3 regions of the Streptomyces sp. NPDC007157 genome follow, and region 2 is predicted to be linked to each of the others. Evidence: riboswitches for the same ligand, from Rfam matches in the RefSeq annotation. Region 2 holds a riboswitch; each other region holds the start of a gene.

Region 1 (6,971 bases), on a different contig from region 2:
CCGCCCGCCGGTGGCGCTCCCGGTGTGCACGACCACCCCGAGCGCCCCGATCTCCCGTCCGCGCCGCAGCGAGTGCCGCAGTGACTCCACCGACTTCTGAGCCGTCGCCTCGGTGTGCGAGCCGAAGTTGATCAGGTAGGGGGCGTGCACGTACGCCGGGATCGACCCCTCCGCGCAGGCCGCCCGGAACGCCTCGTCCTGCTTCGGGTTGCCCGCCGGGGTGGCCCAGCCACGCGGGTTCGCGACGAAGACCTGCACGGTCTCGGCCTTCAGCTCACGGGCGTACGACAGTCCCACCGAGTGCAGGCCACCGGCCACCGGGACATGACCGCCGACGGGGTTGCGGGAGGGACCGGACTGCGGGGGGCCGGAGGGACGGGACGGGTGGCTCTTCACCAGGCAAGGGTGTCACGCCGTGGGCCGGCCCCCGTCACCGGATGGTGATGGTGATCGTCGACCCCTTGGGCGCCTGTTTCCCGGCGTCCACCGACTGCCGCTGCACACTGTTGCCGAACAGCCCGAACAGCCCGCGGTCCTCCTTGACCTGGAAGCCGGACTGCTCCAGCAGCTTGGTCGCGTCGTCGACGGTGGCCCCGACCACGTTCGGCACCTCGACCATCTCCGGGCCCTTGGACAGTGTCAGCGTCACCGTGTCGCCCTCGGCGGCCCGCGCGTCGCCCGCCGGGGTCTGCCGGGCCACCTGCCCCTGGTCGTACTCGGAGGTGACCTCGGTGGCCGAAACGGTCACCTTCAGCCCGGCCTCCTGAAGCTCCTGCCGGGCGTCGTCCAGGTCGTCACCGGTGACATCCGGGACGTCGACCGGCGAACCCTTGCTGACGACGAGCGCGATCGCCGTCCCCGCGTGCCGCTTGCTCCCGGCGCCCGGATCGGTGGAGATGACCGACCCCTTCGGCACGTTGTCGCTGAACTCCCGCGTCACCATGCCCGGTTCGAGCCCGCCGGCCTTCAGCAGCGCCTTGGCCCGCGCCTGCGTCCGGCCCTGCACGTCCGGTACGTTCACCGTCTCCGGGCCGTCCGAGACGGTGAGCGTCACCGAGTCGTTGCTGCGGATGCGCCGGCCGGCCGCCGGGTCGGTGCTGATCACCGTGCCCCGCCGCACCGTGTCGCTGTAGGCGTGCTCGACCTTCTTGACGTCGAGTCCGGCCTCCTTCAGCTGCGCGGTGGCCTGTGCCTCGGTCTTCGACAGCAGCGGCGGGACCTTGGTGAACTGTCCGGAGTTGATGTACCAGATCCCGGTGCCGGCACCGAAGACGACCAGGACCGCGACGACGAGCGTCACCAGTCCGCGCCGGGACCGGCGGCGCGCCCCGTGCCGGCGCTCCGGCACCGGCGGCGCCTCGAACCGGCTGGTCATCAGGACCCGGTCGTCCGGTTCGTTGACGGGCAGCGGCCGGGACGGGGGTCCCCCCGCGCGAGCGAAGCCGAGCGTGGGGGAGGTCAGCGACCGCGGAATGACGCTGGTGCGGTCCTCGGCTATGTCATGCGCCTCGGAGAGAGCCTGCGGCGGTACGGCGTCCAGTTGCTCGTCACGCAGGGTGGCCCGCGCCTGCCGCACCAGGGCCAGCAGCGCGACGGCGTCGTACGGCCGGACCTCGGGATTGCGGGCGGTGCCGTGGGCGACCAGCTCGTCCAGTTCGTGGGCCAGCCCCGGCACGATGGCGGACGGCGGCGGCACGTCCTCGTGGAGATGCTTGTAGAGGATCGCCGCGGGCGAGTCCGAGTCGTGCGGCTTCTCTCCGGTGAGCATCTCGTAGAGCACGACACCGCACGCGTACACGTCGACGCGGGGATCGGCGGCCCCGCTCTCGACCTGCTCGGGTGCCAGGTACGCCACGGTCCCGAGCACCGCGCCGGTCGTGCTGGTGACGCTGTCCACGGACCGCACGAGCCCGAAGTCGGCGACCTTGACCCGTCCGTCGTCCCCTATCAACACGTTCTCGGGCTTCATGTCCCGGTGCACGAACCCGGCGCGGTGCGCGGCGCCCAGCGCGGCCAGCACGGGCTCCAGAATGTCCAGCGCGGCCCGCGGCTGCAGCGCGCCGCGCTCGCGCAGCACGTCACGGAGGGTGCAGCCGGCGATGTACTCCATCGCGAGATACACGTACGGCCCGTCGGTCCCCTGGTCGAAGACCTGGACGACATTCGGGTGGGCCAGCCGGGCGACCGACTTGGCCTCGCGGATGAATCTCTCGACGAAGGATCCGTCGGCGGCGAGCGCCGGATGCATCACTTTCAGCGCGAGCACCCGGTCCAGCCGGACGTCCAGGGCCCGGTAGACCGTGGCCATCCCGCCGACGGCGATTCGCGCGTCGACGCGATAACGGCCGTCGAGCACCTGCCCGACGAGGGGGTCCTGAAGCGTCGTATCCACCCCGCGAGTGTACGAGCCCCGGCTGAAACCCCCACAGGTGAGACAGATTTCCCCACCGACTTGCAGCGCACCTGTGACGCAGCGCGCCCCTCCGCGCGCCCCTCCGCGCGCCCCGAACGACCCGGCCGGCGGTCAGAAGGCGGGGCGCTCGGGGTCCAGGGCGGCCAGGCCCTCCGTGGGGGACGACGGCTCGGCGAAGTGGCGGAAGGGGATCCGGCCGGCCAGCCGGGCCAGCCGCCCCGCCTCCACCCCGGCCCGCATGGCGGACGCCATCCGTTCGGGATCCTGCGCCCGGGTCACCGCCGACGCCAGCATCACCCCCGCACAGCCCAGCTCCATCGCCAGCGCCACGTCGGACGCCGTACCGGCCCCCGCGTCCAGAATCACCGGCACGCGCGCGTGCTCGACGATCAGCCGGAAGTTGTGCGGGTTGCGGATCCCGAGCCCCGACCCGATCGGCGACCCCAGCGGCATCACCGCGGCGCACCCGACGTCCTCCAGCTTCCGGGCCAGCACCGGATCGTCGTTGGTGTACGGCAGCACCGTGAACCCGTCGTCGACCAGCGTCTCCGCCGCGTCAAGCAGCTCGATCGGGTCGGGGAGCAAGGTCCGCTCGTCGGCGATGACCTCCAGCTTGACCATCGAGGTCCCCAGTGCCTCCCGGGCCAGCCGGGCCGTCAGCACGGCCTCGCCGGCGGTGAAGCACCCCGCGGTGTTCGGCAGCACCCGGATCCCCAGCCGTTCGAGGACCGACAGCACGGACCCCCGTACCCCCGGATCCACCCGCCGCATCGCGACCGTCGTCAGCTCGGTCCCGGAGGCGACCAGCGCCCGCTCCAGCACCTCCAGGCTGGGCGCACCCCCGGTGCCCATGATCAGCCGGGAGGAGAAGGCCGTACCCCCGAGCACGAAAGGATCGTCGGCCATGGCTCAGCCTCCCTGTACGGCGGTCAGGACTTCCACGCGGTCACCCTCGGCGAGCGCCGTACCCGGCCACTCCCCGCGCGGTACGACGGTCTCGTTGACCGCCGCGGCCACCCCGGACGGCGCGACCGTCAGGGACTTCACGAGCGTGTCGAGAGCGGTGCCGGGGGTGATCTCCCGGCGCTCCCCGTTGACGGAGATGTTCATGCGGTCTGCTCCAGGAGTGGGCCGGGGACGGGGCCGAAACGCTTCGGGCTGAACGGACGGGCCTCTTCCGGCAGCTCACCGCCGGTCAGCAGCTCCGCCATCACGTCTCCCGTGACCGGCGTGAGCAGCACTCCGTTGCGGTGGTGCCCGGTGGCCAGCAGCAGCCCGTCGAGGCGGGTCGGCCCGAGCAGCGGCGCGTTGTCGGGGGAGCCGGGGCGCAGCCCGGCCCGGGTCTCGGTCAGCGGCAGCTCGGTGATGCCGGGCACCAGCTCGTGCGCGTCGCGCAGCAGCTCGTACACGCCCCCCGCCGTGACCGTCGTGTCCCAGCCCAGCTCCTCGCTGGTCGCCCCCACGACCAGCTCGCCGTTCTCCCGGGGCACCAGGTAGAGATGGCCACCGCGCACCACGGCCCGCACGGTCCGGCTCAGGAACGGCGCGTACGGTGCGGGCACGGTCAGCCGCAGCACCTGCCCCTTCACGGGCCGCACCGGCGGCAGCGCCTCGTCCGGCACCCCCGCCAGCCGCCCGCTCAGGCTGCCGCCGGCGAGCACGACCCGGTCCGCGGCCAACAGGTCCCCCGCGCGCGTGAGGACACCGGCCGCCCGCTCCCGTACCACCTCCAGACGCTCGGCCCAGCCGCGGTGGAAGACCACCCCGGCCCGCTCGCACGCCGCCACCAGCGCGGCCGCCAGCCGGCGCGGGTCGATCTGGTGGTCGCCGTCGACCCGCAGCCCGCCGCGCACACCCGGCGCGAGCATCGGCTCCAGGCGCCGGCACTCCCGCCCGGACAGCCACTCGGAGTCCAGCCCGGACTGATGCTGGAGGGCGTGCAGCTCGCGCAGGTGCGCCCGGTCGTCGGCGTCCAGCGCGACCGCGAGCGTGCCGCAGCGCCGGTAGCCGAGGTCGTGGCCGGTCAGCTCGGTGAGCTCGGCGGCGAAGTCGGGATAGCGGCGGGCGGAGGCCAGGTTGAGTCCCAGCAGGGTCTGCTCGCCGTAGTGCAGTTCGGTGACCGCGGCCAGCATCCCCGCCGCGACCTGCGCGGCCCCGCCGCCGGGCTCGGGGTCGACCACGGCGGTGGCGAGCCCGCGCTGCGCGGACCGCCAGGCAGTCACCAGGCCGATGATCCCGCCCCCGATGACCAGGACGTCGGACGTATGTGCGGACATGGGCGTCCAGCCCCTCCCTTCGCCGGCATGACCCGGATCAGGTTCGTACGGTCGGAGGCCGCCAGCCTCCCTCTCAGCCCGGTGCGTCCGGGCTCCCGCGTGTGCTTCCCGGCCACCCTAGCCCGCGGGCCTCCGCCCTTGTAAGACGGCCTGCCCCGGCGGTGTGGAACAGGTCACTCAGCACGCCCACTGACTGACTCTTTGTCAGTTGTCTATGGTTCTTGTCTATGGTGATCAGGTGAGCGAGCAGACGCAGCGACCGAGCACGTCACAGAAGCGACGCGTGGTCGTCGTGGGCGCGGGCATGGCCGGGGTGCAGACCGCCGTGGCCCTGCGCGAGCGGGGGTTCACCGACACCGTCACCCTGATCGGCGCCGAGCCGCACCAGCCGTACGACCGGCCGCCGCTCTCCAAGGCGGTGCTGCTCGGCAAGTCCGAGGGCTCCGCCTTCGAGGTCGACTTCGAGGCGCTCGGCATCGAGCTGGCGCTGGGCCGTGAGGCCCTCGGCGTGCGCCCCGCCGACCGTGAGCTGGACACCGAGACCGGACCGGTGCCCTACGACGACCTGGTGCTCGCCACCGGCGCCGAGCCGATCACGCTGCCCGGCACCGAGGGCGTGCCCGGCGTCCATCTGCTGCGCACCCTGGACGACGCCGAGCGGCTGCGGCCCGTGCTCGCCCGGCAGCACGACATCGTGGTGGTCGGCGCGGGCTGGATCGGCGCCGAGTTCGCCACCGCGGCCCGGCAGGCCGGCTGCGCGGTGACCGTCGTGGAGGCCGCCGACCGCCCGCTCGCGGGAGCGCTCCCGGCCGAGGTGGCCGCGCCGATGACCGGCTGGTACGCCGACAGCGGCGCCGAACTGCGCACGCACGCGCGCGTGGCGCGGGTCGAACCCGGCGCGGTGGTGCTCGACGACGGCTCGCGGGTGCCCGCGGGCGCCGTCGTGGTCGGCATCGGCGCCCGCCCCGCCACCGCCTGGCTCGCCGGCTCCGGCATCGAACTGGGCGCGCACGGGGAGGTGCTGGCCGACGACCGGCTGCGCACCGGCGTCCCGGACGTCTACGCGGTCGGCGACTGCGCCTCCTTCCCGTCCGGCCGCTACGGCGAGCGCCTGCTGGTCCACCACTGGGACAACGCCCTCCAGGGCCCGCGCACGGTGGCCGCCAACATCCTCGGCGAGTCCGACGCGGTCTACGACCCGGTGCCGTACTTCTGGTCGGAGCAGTTCGGCCGCTTCGTGCAGTACGCCGGCCACCACGCCGTCGCCGACCGCATGATCTGGCGCGGCGACCCGACGGGCCCGGCCTGGAGCGTCTGCTGGCTCCGCGAGGACCGCCTGGTCGCTCTCCTGGCGGTAGGCCGCCCACGAGACCTGGCGCAGGGGCGCAGGCTGATCGAAGGGGGCCGCCAGATGGACCCGGAAGCCCTGTCCGACCCCGCCCGCCCCTTGAAGAACGCGACCGCGGCGCCCCTTTAGGGGCGCGGGGCCGGGACATGTGCGGCTCCGCCGCGCGGGCGCGACCAGCCATGACGAACCGCAGCCGATCACCCACCCATCCTGGCGCTTCCCTATCGCGACCCACCCGCCGGAACGCCTACCCTTGTTTCCGTGACCGAGATTGACGCAAAGATCGATGTTCTCGTCCCCGCCTGGCTCACCGTCCCCGACATCGCAGAGATGCTGGACGTCGATGTGACGCGCGTGCGGCAGCTGGTCAAGGAGGGCCAGCTCATCGCCGTCCGCCGTGGTGAGAACCGCGCGCTGCACGTCCCCGCCGCCTTCATCGACGAGGACAAGGTCGTCAAGGGCCTGTCCGGAACCTTGACGCTCCTGCGGGACGACGGCTTCACGGACGAAGAGATGCTGGAGTGGCTGTTCACGCCCGACGAGACCCTGCCCGGCACCCCCGCGCAGGCGCTCAGCGAGAATCGTGGCACGGAGGTGAAGCGCCGCGCCCAGGCGCTCGCCGTCTGAGGCAGCCAGTACCGACACAACGGGGGACGCACCGATGACCGACACCGCCCGCGCGCAGCTGGCCGACGCCCGGCTGTACCTGTGCACAGACGCCCGTAAGGAGCAGGGCGACCTCGCCGGGTTCCTGGACGCGGTCCTGGCGGGCGGTGTCGACATCGTGCAGCTGCGCGACAAGGGCATGGAGGCGGCCGAGGAGCTGGAGCACCTCGCCGTGTTCGCCGACGCCTGCGCCCGGCACGGCAAGCTGCTCGCGGTCAACGACCGCGCGGACGTCGCCCACGCGGCCGGCGCCGATGTGCTCCACCTC
Region 2 (6,971 bases):
TGGAGGCCGGAGCCTACGGCGAACCCGGCGGGGAGGTGGCCAAGGCCCGGGACGCCTGGCGGGACGCCCTGCTGGAGCGCGGCATCCTGCCCTTCCTGCGGGAAGGACTGGCCACCGAGCCCGGCACGGCCGAACTGCGCCGTACCACCCCGTCGGGTCCGGGGGGCCGGATGCCGCGCCTGGGCTACGACCGCCCCGGTTTCAGCACCGATGACGGCACCGCACCCGCCTCCCGGCCGAGCTTCACCAGCCCGGACTACACCAGCCCGGACTTCGGAGGCCCGGAGCACCAGCCGGAATAGCCCGGCTTGCGCCCCCGCCGGGGGCGCAAGCCGGACACCCCGTCCACGCGAACGCGTCGTCCCCGGTGGGTGAAGGCGAAGGGGGGCCAGGTACACCCCTCGTTCGGAGGGCAGTCCCATTCTCCGGCGCTTCTGGATCCGGTTGGCTGGTGATCGTCACCGACCAGGACGCAGAGCACCGGGGGATTCGAACATGCAGATGCCGATGTCGAAAAAGGCCAGGACCGCCGTGCTGGCGGCAGCACTGCTCGCGCTGGGCTCGCCCGCGGTCGCGACCGCCGCCACCGCCGGGCACACGGCCGCAAGGCACTCGTACGACCAGGACGCACTCCGGCAGGACCTGGCAGCCGTACGGAAGGCCGGGGGCGGCGATGTGAACGTGCTGGCCAGGGTGGACCGAACGAACGGCGCGCCACTCATGGCACGCATCGGCACCCGGACGGCCGGTTCCTCGGCCCCGATCCCGTGGAACTCGCACTTCCGCGTGGCGAGCACGACGAAGACGTTCGTGGCGACCGTGGTCCTGCAACTCGTGGCGGAGAAGCGGCTGTCGCTGGACGACACCGTCGAGCACTGGCTGCCGGGCATCGTCGCGGGCCACGGCAACGACGGCACCCGTATCACCGTCCGCGACCTGCTCCGCCAGACCAGCGGCCTGTACGACTACGTCGACGACCCGGAGATCCAGGACCGGTTGATCAACCACTTCGACGAGAACCGCTACGACGCCACGCCTGCGGCCGACCTGGTCGCGGTGGCGATGAAGCACCGGCCGGTGTTCGTGCCCGCGCCGGGCGGGGCCACCCGGTGGGCGTACTCCAACACCAACTACCTGCTGGCCGGCATGATCGCGGAGAGGGCCGGCGGCGCACCCTGGGACGCGCTGGTCGAGCACCGGGTGATCGCGAAGCTGGGGCTGCGGAACACCTCCGTTCCCGGGCTCGACCCCTACCTGCCCGACCCGCACGTGAACGCGTACCTGACGACCGCCGACGGCAAGCGTCTCGACGTCACCGAGCACAGCTTCCAGCACACCGCGGACTCCGGGGTGGTGAGCACCACCGCCGACCTGAACACCTTCTTCCGGGCGCTGGCCGGTGGGAAGCTGCTGCCGGCCGAGCAGTGGCGCGAGATGCGGCGGACCGTCCAGCGGACCGACGACCCGGAGGACGTGGCGGAGATGCCCGAGGGCACCTACGGTCTCGGGCTGCGCCGGATCCCGCTCTCCTGCGGCGGTTTCTACTACGCCCACGAGGGCGACGGGGCGGGTGTCAACACCCGCCCCGCGGTGAGCGCGGACGGCAAACGCGCGGTGACCGTCTCCCTCACCACCACTACCGCGCCGCCGGATCTGGCGGCTCTCAACCGCGCGACGGGCGCCCTCGTCGACCACGCCCTGTGCGACAAGCCCGCGACGAGCTAGGCGGTTGCGACCTCCGGGCGCACGGCCGCCGCCGATCGCCGGCCAGGGCGGGGGCGCTGCACCCGGGGCCGTCGCCGGTCTCCCGGTGCAGCGCACCGACGGTCGATGTCAGTCCGCGATCGGCAGGTACACCCGGTTCCCGCTCGCCGCGAACTCCTTCGACTTCTGCAGCATCCCCTCCACGACCTCCTCGGCAGACGCCCCCTCAGCCGCCGCCCCACCGAACCGCTCTGTGATGCTGTGGCTGATCTTCATCGAGCAGAACTTCGGCCCGCACATCGAGCAGAAGTGGGCCGTCTTCGCCGGCTCCGCCGGAAGCGTCTCGTCGTGGAACTCGCGTGCCGTGTCCGGGTCCAGGGCGAGGTTGAACTGGTCCTCCCACCGGAACTCGAAGCGGGCGTCGGACAGCGCGTCGTCCCACTCCTGCGCGCCCGGGTGGCCCTTGGCGAGGTCCGCCGCGTGGGCGGCGATCTTGTAGGTGATCACGCCGGTCTTGACGTCGTCCCGGTTGGGCAGACCCAGGTGCTCCTTGGGCGTGACGTAGCACAGCATCGCCGTGCCCCACCAGGCGATCATCGCGGCACCGATGCCGGAGGTGATGTGGTCGTACGCCGGCGCGACGTCCGTGGTCAGCGGGCCGAGCGTATAGAACGGAGCCTCATCGCAGATCTCCTGCTGAAGGTCGATGTTCTCCTTGATCTTGTGCATCGGGACATGGCCCGGGCCCTCGATCATCGTCTGTACATGGAAACGCCTGGCGATCCGGTTGAGTTCCCCGAGCGTGCGCAACTCCGCGAACTGGGCCTCGTCGTTGGCGTCCGCGATGGAGCCGGGGCGCAGGCCGTCGCCCAGCGAGTACGTGACGTCGTAGGCGGCGAGGATCTCGCAGAGTTCCTCGAAGTTCTCGTACAGGAACGATTCCTTGTGGTGCGCGAGGCACCAGGCCGCCATGATCGAGCCGCCGCGCGAGACGATGCCGGTCTTGCGGTTGGCGGTGAGCGGCACATACGGCAGCCGCACCCCCGCGTGGACGGTCATGTAGTCCACACCCTGCTCGGCCTGTTCGATCACGGTGTCCTTGTAGATCTCCCAGGTCAGCTCCTCGGCCCTGCCGTCGACCTTCTCCAGGGCCTGGTAGAGCGGCACCGTGCCGATGGGGACGGGGGAGTTGCGCAGCACCCATTCGCGGGTGGTGTGGATGTTGCGCCCGGTGGACAGATCCATGACCGTGTCGGCGCCCCAGCGGGTCGCCCAGGTCATCTTCTCGACCTCCTCCTCGATCGAGGAAGTCACCGCCGAGTTGCCGATGTTGGCGTTGACCTTCACCAGGAACCGCTTGCCGATGATCATCGGCTCGATCTCCGGGTGGTTGACGTTGGCCGGCAGCACGGCCCGTCCCGCCGCGATCTCCTCACGGACGACCTCGGGGGAGACGTTCTCGCGGATGGCCACGTACTCCATCTCCGGGGTGACCTCACCCCGGCGGGCATAGGCCAGTTGTGTGACCGCCTCGCCGTCCCGGCTGCGACGCGGCTGGCGCGGGCGGCCCGGGAATACCGCGTCCAGGTTGCGCAGCCCACCACGCGGCGAGGTGTGCTTGACCCCGTCGTCCTCGGGACGGACGGGGCGGCCCGCGTACTCGGCGGTGTCCCCGCGGGCGATGATCCAGTTCTCCCGCAGCGGCGGCAGACCCCTGCGGACGTCGGTCTCGACGAGCGGATCGGTGTACGGGCCGGAGGTGTCGTAGAGCGTGACCGACTGCCCGTTGGTGAGGTGCACCTGACGGACCGACACCCGAAGGTCGGGGCGCGAACCCTCGACATACCCCTTGTGCCAGCCGATGGACTTCCCGGCCCCTGTGGACGGTTCACCCGCAATGGGCTGTTCGTCCTGACTGAGGGCAGGCGTGCGTGCGTCCTTGTTGGTCATGAGACCTACTCCCTACGCCGGCATTACCCGGTAACAGGTTCGGCGGTCGACGCAGCGGCTTCCGTCGGGCGGCGTTTCCTGTGAAACATCACTCGTTCCACGTGAAACATCGCGAATACGGAGGTCAGCGCCCTCTCAGCCCGGTGCTCCGAGCTCCCGCGTGTGCAAAGGTGCCTCCACGCTAGCGTCAATTCGGGCGCGGTGAACAGAGGGCCCCTGCCGTTCTTGCGATGATCGGGCGGTGACCACGACACAGCAGCACCCCTATCCGCCCCCCGACCCGAGGCGCGGCAACGGTGCCGCACAGGGCGGCGGAACCGGCCACGGGGGCCATGGTGCCGGTGACGCGCACGACCACGGGCAGGGCCACCCGCACGACCAGGGGCACGCCCACAGTCACGACGACGGCCATGCCAACGGCCACCCGCCAGGTCGAGGACCCGGGCAGGGCGGTTCCGGGTCAGGCGGCGGGCACGGTCACTCGCACAGCCATGGCCCCGCCGCGCCGGTCTCCAAGCATCTGCGCAAGGTCATCGCAGCGATCCTCATCCCCTTCACCGCAGCGGTCGTGGCCGGCCTCGTGGTGCTGTGGCCCGGCGGCGCCCCGGCACACGAGCGCACCGGCGTCGGCTTCGACCGCCAGACACAGCAGGCCACGGTCACCAAGGTCGTCCCGGTCAGCTGCAAGTCGGTCAACGCCTCCGGGGGCGGCTCGACCGGCGACACCTCCGCCGCCGAGGGCAGCTCCGCCAAGCAGGAGGAGGACGGCACCTGCAAGAAGGCGACGGTCCGGGTCGACACCGGCAAGGACAAAGGCCGCACGTTCACCGAGATCGTGCAGCCCGACCAGTCCCGTCAACTGGATGAGGGCGAGAAGGTCGTGGTCGCCTACGAGCCCTCGGCGCCCAAGGACCTGCAGTACTCGGTCACCGATGTGAACCGGAAGCTCCCGATGGCGCTGCTGGCCGGGATCTTCGCACTCGCCGTCGTCGTGGTGGGCCGGCTGCGCGGTGTGATGGCGCTCGTCGCGCTCGCCGTCAGTTTCATGGTGCTGACCCTGTTCATCCTGCCGGCGATCCTGCAGGGCTCGAATCCGCTGCTGGTGGCGGTGGTCGGGGCGAGCGCCATCATGCTGATCGCCCTGTACATGTGCCATGGCCTGTCGGCCCGGACCTCGGTGGCGGTGCTGGGCACGCTGGTCTCGCTGTGCCTGATCGGCGTCCTCGGCTCGGAGTTCATCGACTGGGCCGCGCTCACCGGCAACACCGACGACAACACCGGCCTGATCCACGGCCTGTACCCGTCGATCGACATGAGTGGTCTTTTGCTGGCCGGCGTCATCATCGGTTCGCTCGGTGTCCTGGACGATGTGACGGTGACCCAGACCTCGGCCGTCTGGGAGCTGCACGAGGCCAACCCGACGATGGGCTGGCGCGGGCTGTACCGGGCGGGCATCCGCATCGGCCGCGACCACATCGCGTCCGTCGTCAACACCCTCGTCCTGGCCTACGCGGGCGCCGCGCTGCCGCTGCTGCTGCTCTTCTCCATCGCGCAGAGCAGCGTGGCGACGGTCGCCAACAGTGAGCTGGTGGCCGAGGAGATCGTGCGTACGCTGGTCGGCTCGATCGGCCTGGTCGCCTCGGTACCCGTCACCACGCTGCTCGCGGCCCTGGTGGTGTCGGCCGACCGGCCGGGCACGGCGACGGTCGCGTCCGTGGAGGCCCCGGCGCGCAGCGGGCGAGGGCGGCGCCGGAAGCGGTGAGGGCGCGGTGGGCGGCACATGACGGCGCGCACGAGGAGAAGCGTTCCGCCGCCGCCCAGGGACGCGCAGAAGCGTTCCTGCGCATCCTCACGCGGCTCGGCGGAGCGGCTCACGCCCCGTGCCGTAACGCTTCAGCCCGCGCTCTGCTCCTCGGCCAGGATGCGGTCCAGAGCCTCGTCGAGATGGGCGTCGAAGTCGGCGAGCGCACCTTCCTGGCCCAGCGGCACCAGCTTGTCGGTACGGTCGAGAAAGGCCACCAGCGGTGGTGCCGAGGACCGGAAAACCGCCTGGTCGCCCCCGACCTGAAGCCTGATCAAAACCTCGCCCAGCACCTCGGAGTCGGCGGGGGCGATATGCACATCGCCCTCCCCGCACGGCCGGCCCACCCCGTCGATCAGCAGCTCACGGCCGAAGGCCCAGGTCACCGGCGCGTCCCCGGGCAGATGGAAAGTGAGCCGCACGGCATACGGATCACAGGTCTCGTAGCGCAACTCCACGGGGATGCGGAAGGAGAGCTCCTCCGAGACGAGAAAGCTCATCATGACTTCTGCTTGTACGGACTCGCGCATCGCCTACCCCGTCATATGACACCGACTGGCCGGGTTTTATCCCTTTGATGGTGGTCAAATCTTGCTGAACGTACACAGCAGATCACAAGGAGTGAGTTTTCAGATACTGATAGCGATCGCCAGGGATCCCAGATGCCGACCCACCTCCGCCTGCAACTGGCGTGCGGCGGGCAGCAGCCGGTCGGCCTGGTGGAGAGGGAGGGAGATGGCCACCGTGGCCGCCGTGGTGCCGACGGTGATGGGGATCGCCGCGCACACCGTGCCCAGCGCGTACTCCTGGCGCTCCACCAACGGCTCCATCCGCCGCGTCCGTTCCAGCCGCCGCAGCAGTGCATGGCTGTCACGGACCGTGTACGGGGTGAGGGCCTGCAGGGGGTAGCGGTCGAGATGGTCACGGCGGGCGTTCTCGTCCAGCTGGAAGAGCAGACACTGGCCGATGGCGTGCGCGTGCGCGGTCTCGCGGAAGTCGGCCCACTCCTCGACCGCCGGGGTGCCCGGGGAGTCGGACACGCACACGACCTCGATCTCGCCGTCCCGGTACATGGCGTAGTACACCGGCGCACCGATCGAATCCCGCCAGTGGGCGAGGGTGTCGACAACCACGCTGCGACGTTTCTGCTGCGCCCCGCTGCTGCTCAGCCGCTCCGCGGCCTCACCGAGGAAGAACAGCCCCTTGTCGCGGCGCAGATAGCCCTCGTGGACCAGGGTGCGCAGCAGGTGGTAGGCGGTGGGCAGCGCGAGGGCGGTCTCGCGGGCCAGTTGTTTGGCAGGGGCGCCGTGTTCGTGTCCGGCGACACACTCCAGCAGGCGCATCGCACGCTGCACGGAGCCGATGAGAGTGGCCGAGTGCGGCTGTGCGGGGTCGGACGAGGTGGCCGGCCGTTGCACGGGGGGTGTGCCGGACCGGCGCTGGGTGGGGGGTGGTGAATGTTCCGTGGGGGCGGAGGTGGCATCAAGCGTGGCCAAGGGTCACTCCCGGAGCGCGA
Region 3 (6,971 bases), on a different contig from region 2:
GATCTGCCCGCCCTCGACCCCGACCCGTTCCTCGACGAGATGCTGCGCGACGAGCCGGTCACCCGGATCAAACTCGCGCACGGCGAGGGGCACGCCTGGCTGATCACCCGGTACGAGGACTGTCGCTTCGTCACCTCCGACCCCCGCTTCTCCCGGGAACAGGTCGTCGGCCGTGACGTCACCAGCATGCGCCCGGAGCCCGTGGCCTCGCAGACGGCGGGCCTGCAGTACATCGACCCGCCCCGGCACAACCGGCTGCGCCGGGTCGTGGCCCGCGCGTTCACCGGGCAGGCCATGCAGCGGCTGCGGCCGATGGCCGAGCGCCGGGCCGCCGAACTGCTCGACGCGATGGCGGCCGCCGGGCCGCCCGCCGACCTCATGGAGCATCTCCACGGCCCCTTCCCGATCGCCGTGATCCGTGACTTCCTCGGCGTCGACGAGAAGGACTGGCACCGCTGGGCGGCGACCGGCGAGGCCCTGCTGTCCGCCGGGCCCGACTCCGAGGAGCGCGGCAAGGAGGCCGCCCGGGCCACCCGGGCCCGGATCGCCGAGCTGCTCCAGCACCGCCGCGAGGAGCCCCGCGAGGACCTCGCCGGGGTGCTGGCACTGGCCACCGAGTCCGGGGAGATCACCGCCGACGAGGCGATCTCCCTGGCCACCGCCATCCAGGTCAGCGGCGGCCACGCGGTCCGCAACAACAGCGGCTCGATGATGTACGCGCTGCTCACCCACCCCCGCCATCTGGAGCGGCTGCGCCGCGAGCCGGAGCTGCTCCCCAAGGCCGTGGACGAACTCTTCCGCTACGTCCCGCACCGCAACGGCGTCGGCATCCCACGGGTCGCCGTCGAGGACGTCGAGGTCGGCGGCCAGCTGATCCGGGCCGGTGAGGTCGTCTACAACGCGTACGTCGCCGCCAACCGTGACCCCGCGGTCTTCACCGACCCCGACGAGCTGGACTTCGACCGCGCCGACGGCCCCCACCTGGCCTTCGGGCACGGTCCGCACCACTGCATGGCCGCCATCATGGCCCGTATGGAGGCCGAGATCATGATCGGCTCGGTCCTCACCCGCTTCCCCGGCATCCGGCTGGCCGTGCCTCCCGAGGAGGTCGAGTTCCAGCGCCAGGGGCTGATCCGCGGACCGCGCACCCTGCCCGTGACCTGGTGACAAGCGCGTGGCACTGGATTCTGTGCGCGGTGGCGGTCTACTTGATGTACGAACTCGGGCACGCTGCGATCATCGAGGGCAACAAGACCGCGCAAGTGGCCGGAGTCCTTACGCTCGTCTTCTGTGCCTACGTCGTCGGGCACGCGGTGGGCACACGCTCGAGCAAGCGGTTGCAGCCAGAGGTGGCGGACCCGCCGCCCCACAGTGTCTAGCGTCCGAAGGCCGGGGGCCGTCCGTCTTGCTTCGGGGACCGGCGACGACAGATGACGACCGTCAGCGACAGGCCCCCAGATCGTCGGTCGCGGGTCACCCGATTGGATCTGCGACACTGGTTGGGCCATGCCTAAGCCCGGAGAACTTACTTTTGTCGCGCCGCGCGGAGCCAAGAAGCCGCCGCGGCATCTCGCCGACCTCACGCCTGCCGAGCGCAAGGACGCGGTGGCCGAGATCGGTGAGAAGCCGTTCCGTGCCAAGCAGCTCTCGCAGCACTACTTCGCGCGGTACGCGCACGACCCCGAGCAGTGGACGGACATCCCCGCAGGCTCCCGGGACCGGCTGCGGGACGCGCTGTTCCCCGAGCTGATGACCGTCGTCCGGCATCTGTCGACGGACGAGGGCACCACCCGCAAGACGCTGTGGCGGCTCTTCGACGGCACGCTCGTCGAGTCCGTGCTGATGCGCTACCCGGACCGGGTGACCATGTGCATCAGCTCACAGGCGGGGTGCGGGATGAACTGCCCGTTCTGCGCGACCGGGCAGGCGGGTCTGGACCGGAATCTGTCCACCGCGGAGATCGTCCACCAGATCGTGGACGGGATGCGGGCACTCAGGGACGGGGAGGTGCCCGGCGGTCCGGCGCGGCTCTCCAACATCGTCTTCATGGGCATGGGCGAGCCCCTCGCCAACTACAAGCGGGTCGTCACCGCCATCCGCGCGCTCACCGATCCGGCCCCGGACGGGCTGGGTCTGTCGCAGCGCGGGATCACCGTGTCGACGGTCGGGCTCGTGCCGGCCATCCACCGGCTCGCCGACGAGGGCCTCAAGTGCCGGCTCGCGATCTCCCTGCACGCCCCCGACGACGAGCTGCGCGACACCCTCGTCCCCGTGAACACGCGGTGGAAGGTGCGCGAGGTCCTCGACGCCGGGTTCGAGTACGTGGAGAAGAGCGGGCGTCGGCTGTCGATCGAGTACGCCCTCATTCGCGACATCAACGACCAGGCGTGGCGGGGCGACCGGCTGGGCCGCCTGCTCAAGGGCAAGCCCGTGCACGTCAACCTCATCCCGCTGAACCCGACACCGGGCTCGAAGTGGACCGCCTCGCGGCCCGAGGACGAGAAGGCGTTCGTCGAGGCGATCGCCGCGCATGGGGTGCCCGTCACCGTCCGGGACACCCGCGGGCAGGAGATCGACGGAGCGTGCGGTCAGCTCGCGGCCACCGAGCGGTAATCTGAGGGCCGTACAGCCATATCGTCGTACGTCGACACCTTCGTACACTGGCATCTTCGTACACTGACATCTTCATATCGACATCTTCATATTCCGACAGGGGAGCGCCACAGCGCTGAGAGTGCGGCAATCGGGCCGCAGACCCTCTGAACCTCGCCCAGGTCATTCTGGGTAGGAAGTTCGGTCATCACTCAAGCTGTTGTGCCCTGCCCGGGTGGTTCCACCGGGTGGGGCCGCGTCTCTTCCTGGTCCACCCCAGGAGGAAAACACCAGTGCACACCAAGACCTTCTTGGCCGCGGCCGTCGGGCTCGGTCTCGTCACGCTGTCCGCGTGCGGGTCGTCCGGCGGCTCCGCAGCGGACTCCAAGACCGTCACCCTGGTCAGCCACGACTCATGGGCCGTCTCCAAGAGCGTGCTCCAGGACTTCGAGAAGCAGTCCGGCTACCACGTGAAGGTCCTCAAGGACGGCGACGCCGGCCAGGCCGTCAACAAGGCGATCCTGACCAAGGACAACCCGCAGGGCGACGTCTTCTTCGGCGTCGACAACACACTGCTCTCCCGCGCCCTCGACAACGGCCTCTTCCAGCCGTACGTGGCCAAGGGCCTCGACCAGGTCGGCACGGACTACCAACTCGACGCGGGCAAGCACCGGGTCACGCCCATCGACTACGGCGACATCTGCGTCAACTACGACAAGGCCTACTTCAGCAAGCACAAGCTGACCCCGCCCACGTCCTACGCCGATCTCGTCAAGCCGCAGTACAAGAACCTCCTCGTCACCGAGAACGCGGCGACCTCCTCGCCGGGGCTGGGATTCCTGCTCGGGAGCGCCGCCCAGTACGGCGACGGTGGCACCTCCGGTTCGAGCGAAGCCGAGAGCGGGGGAAGCTGGCAGGGCTACTGGAAGAAGCTCAAGGAGAACGGCGTCAAGGTCGTCGACGGCTGGGAGCAGGCCTACAACGAGGAGTTCTCCGGCTCGGCCGGCGGCCGGAAGGCGAAGGGCGACCGGCCGCTCGTCGTGTCGTACGCCTCCTCCCCGCCCGCCGAGGTCATCTACGCCGACCCGAAGCCCAGCACCGCGCCCACCGGCGTCGCGACCGGCACCTGCTTCCGGCAGATCGAGTTCGCCGGGCTGCTGAGCAACGCCGGGAACACCCGGGGCGGCAAGGCGCTCATCGACTTCCTGGTCTCCAAGGAGTTCCAGGAGGACATGCCGTTGAACATGTTCGTGTATCCGGTGGTCGAGGGAGCCGGCGTGCCCGCCGAGTTCACGAAGTACGGTCCCGCCGCGAAGGACCCCGAGACCATGGCGCCCGACAAGATCGCCGCCAACCGTGACCAGTGGGTCAAGACGTGGACCTCGCTCGTACTCAAGTAGCCGGTACTCAAGCAGCCGGCAGGCGCGGGAGCGTGGCGCGGCTCGGCCTGATGGCCGTGCCCGTCGCGTTCTTCGCCGTCTTCTTCGCCTGGCCGGTCACGGCGATCGTCACGCGCGGGCTGAAGGCCGACGGGGTGTGGCGGTTCGGACGGATCGCCGACGTCGTCGGCCAGTCCGACATCCGGCACGTCCTGTGGTTCACCACCTGGCAGGCGCTCGCCTCCACCGCGCTCACCCTGCTGGCCGCGCTGCCGGCCGCCTATGTCTTCGCCCGCCTGGACTTCCCGGGCAAGCAGGTGCTGCGAGCGGTGGTCACCGTGCCGTTCGTACTGCCGACGGTGGTGGTCGGTACGGCGTTCCTGGCGCTGGTCGGCCGCGGCGGACTGCTGGACGAGCTGTGGGGCGTACGGCTGGACACCACCGTCTGGGCCATCCTGCTCGCGCATGTCTTCTTCAACTACGCCGTCGTCGTACGGACCGTGGGCGGGCTCTGGGCCCAACTGGACCCGCGGCAGGAGGAGGCCGCGCGGATGCTCGGCGTCTCACCGCTGGGTGCCTGGCGGAAGGTCACCCTGCCCGCGCTGGTGCCCGCCGTGGCCGCCGCGGCGCTGATGGTCTTCCTGTTCACCTTCACCTCCTTCGGTGTGGTGCAGATCCTCGGCGGCCCCACCTTCTCCACCCTCGAAGTGGAGATCTACCGGCAGACCTCCGAGATCTTCGACCTCTCCACGGCCGCCGTTCTCACGATCGTGCAGTTCGTCGCGGTCGGCGCGATCCTCGCCGTGCACGCGTGGACGGTACGGCGGCGGGAGAGCGCGCTGCGGCTGGTGGACCCGTCGGTGACGGCACGCCGGCCGCGCGGCGCCGGGCAGTGGGCGCTGCTCGGCGCGGTCCTCGCCACCATCGCCGTGCTCCTCGTGCTGCCGCTGGCCGTGCTGGTACGCCGGTCGTTCGACGGGGGGTTCGGCTACTACCGGGCGCTGGGTGACGCCGACGGGGGCACCTTCCTGGTCGCGCCCATCCAGTCGGTGGTCAGTTCGCTCGAATACGCCGTCGCCGCGACCGCCATCGCCGTGCTGATCGGCGGGCTGGCCGCCGCCGCACTGGCCCGGCGGGACGCGGGGCGGCTGGTACGGGGCTTCGACGCACTGCTGATGCTGCCGCTCGGGGTGTCCGCGGTGACCGTCGGCTTCGGGTTCCTGATCGCGCTCGACAAGCCGCCGCTGGATCTGCGGCAGTCCTGGATCCTGGTGCCGCTCGCGCAGGCGCTGGTCGGGGTGCCGTTCGTCGTACGGACCATGCTGCCCGTGCTGCGTGCCGTGGACGGACGGCTGCGGGAGGCGGCGGCCGTGCTCGGGGCCTCGCCGTGGCGGGTGTGGCGGGAGGTCGATCTGCCGATGGTGCGACGGGCGTTGCTGGTCGCGGCGGGCTTCGCCTTCGCGGTGTCGCTGGGGGAGTTCGGCGCCACGGTGTTCATCGCCCGACCGGACAACCCGACGCTGCCGGTGGCCGTGGCGCGGTTGCTGTCCCGCCCCGGAGATCTCAACTACGGCCAGGCGATGGCCCTTTCCACGATTCTGATGGTGGTGTGCGCGGTGGCGCTGCTGGTACTGGAGCGACTGCGGACCGACCGGACGGGGGAGTTCTGATGCCGCTTCTCGAACTGGAGCAGGCCACCGTGCGGTTCGGCGGGCGGCCCGTGCTCGACGCCGTGGACCTCCAGGTCGCCGAGCACGAGGTGGTGTGCGTGCTCGGGCCGAGCGGAAGCGGCAAGTCGACGCTGCTGCGGGTGGTTGCGGGGCTGCAACCACCGGACGCTGGGCGGGTGTTGCTCGACGGGCAGGACCAGGTGCGGGTGCCGGCCCATCAGCGCGGGGTCGGGCTGATGTTCCAGGATCATCAGCTGTTCCCGCAGCGGGACGTGGGCGGGAACGTGGCCTTCGGGCTCCGGATGCGTGGCGCCGGTAAGGCGCAACAGGCCGACCGGGTTGCCGAGTTGCTGGAGCTGGTCGGGCTGCCGGGGGCCGCGCGGCGGGCGGTTGCCGGGCTCTCCGGTGGCGAGCAGCAGCGGGTCGCGCTCGCGCGGGCGCTGGCGCCCCGGCCCCGGCTGCTGATGCTCGACGAGCCGCTGGGGCAGCTCGACCGCTCGCTGCGGGAGCGGCTGGTGGTCGAACTGCGGGAACTGTTCGGGCGGTTGGGTACGACCGTGCTCGCGGTCACCCACGACCAGGGCGAGGCCTTCGCGCTGGCCGACCGGGTGGTGGTGATGCGGGACGGCCGGATCGCCCAGTCCGGCACTCCCCTCGATGTCTGGCAGCGGCCGGCCGACGAGTTCGTGGCGCGCTTCCTCGGCTTCGGCAACGTGGTCCGGGCGAGCGTCGAGGGCTCGGCCGCGGTGACGCCCTGGGGGAAGCTGCCGGTGCCCGAGGGATCGGGCCGGGGTGCGCGGACGCTGCTGGTGCGACCCGCGGGCGTACGACTTGTCGCCGCCGACGCGGGGCTGCCCTGCACGGTGACCGCCCGTACCTTCCAGGGCACCCATGTCACCGTCCATCTCCAGCCCCAGGACGGCCCGCGCCTGGAGGCGGCCTGCGCGCTGCGGGAGGCGCCGGCGGCCGGGGACACGGTGGGCGTCGAGTTCGACGCGGCGGAGACCGTCGTACTGGACTGAAGGGCGGCAGGACACGGTCGAGGCCCGTCCCCCGGGGATACGGGGACGGGCCTCGACGGTGTACTGCGGCGGGTGCGTCAGCTTCCGCTGTTCGCCCCACGACGGCGCATGCCGAACCACACGGCGCCGCCGCCGACCACGACGAGCGCGCCCGCGACGCCGGCGATCAGACCGGTGTTGGAGTTGGCACCGGTCTCGGCGAGGTTCGAGTCACCGACCGCCGGGGACGGGGCGTTGTCCGACGCGCCCGCCGGGGCGGTGCTGCTGCTCTCCGAGGCCGACGGGGTCGCGGAGTCGGACTCGGCCGG

The links. A riboswitch is a leader RNA that binds a small molecule or an ion and turns the genes downstream of it on or off. The one in region 2 is predicted to bind thiamine pyrophosphate.
Region 1: another riboswitch for thiamine pyrophosphate. It lies ahead of thiO (glycine oxidase ThiO); the one in region 2 lies ahead of thiC (phosphomethylpyrimidine synthase ThiC).
Region 3: another riboswitch for thiamine pyrophosphate. It lies ahead of ABZ642_RS19195 (thiamine ABC transporter substrate-binding protein); the one in region 2 lies ahead of thiC (phosphomethylpyrimidine synthase ThiC).

Annotation. Positions count from the first base shown of each region.
Region 1 covers NZ_JBEYFE010000006.1:409,339-416,309, reverse strand. Annotated here, with positions in the region: gene ABZ642_RS14340 (deoxyribonuclease IV) at 1-396, opposite strand, end outside; gene pknB (Stk1 family PASTA domain-containing Ser/Thr kinase) at 431-2,392, opposite strand; gene ABZ642_RS14330 (thiazole synthase) at 2,525-3,319, opposite strand; gene thiS (sulfur carrier protein ThiS) at 3,323-3,523, opposite strand; gene thiO (glycine oxidase ThiO) at 3,520-4,689, opposite strand; TPP riboswitch at 4,687-4,798, opposite strand; gene ABZ642_RS14315 (FAD-dependent oxidoreductase) at 4,928-6,166, shown strand; gene ABZ642_RS14310 (Rv2175c family DNA-binding protein) at 6,299-6,664, shown strand; gene thiE (thiamine phosphate synthase) at 6,699-6,971, shown strand, end outside.
Region 2 covers NZ_JBEYFE010000005.1:300,379-307,349, reverse strand. Annotated here, with positions in the region: gene ABZ642_RS11590 (hypothetical protein) at 1-302, shown strand, start outside; gene ABZ642_RS11585 (serine hydrolase domain-containing protein) at 496-1,725, shown strand; gene thiC (phosphomethylpyrimidine synthase ThiC) at 1,834-3,654, opposite strand; TPP riboswitch at 3,647-3,824, opposite strand; gene ABZ642_RS11575 (YibE/F family protein) at 3,896-5,416, shown strand; gene ABZ642_RS11570 (SsgA family sporulation/cell division regulator) at 5,548-5,985, opposite strand; gene ABZ642_RS11565 (IclR family transcriptional regulator C-terminal domain-containing protein) at 6,085-6,873, opposite strand.
Region 3 covers NZ_JBEYFE010000009.1:237,094-244,064, forward strand. Annotated here, with positions in the region: gene ABZ642_RS19185 (cytochrome P450) at 1-1,167, shown strand, start outside; gene rlmN (23S rRNA (adenine(2503)-C(2))-methyltransferase RlmN) at 1,507-2,613, shown strand; TPP riboswitch at 2,702-2,809, shown strand; gene ABZ642_RS19195 (thiamine ABC transporter substrate-binding protein) at 2,886-3,992, shown strand; gene ABZ642_RS19200 (iron ABC transporter permease) at 4,043-5,641, shown strand; gene ABZ642_RS19205 (ABC transporter ATP-binding protein) at 5,641-6,663, shown strand; gene ABZ642_RS19210 (LAETG motif-containing sortase-dependent surface protein) at 6,741-6,971, opposite strand, start outside.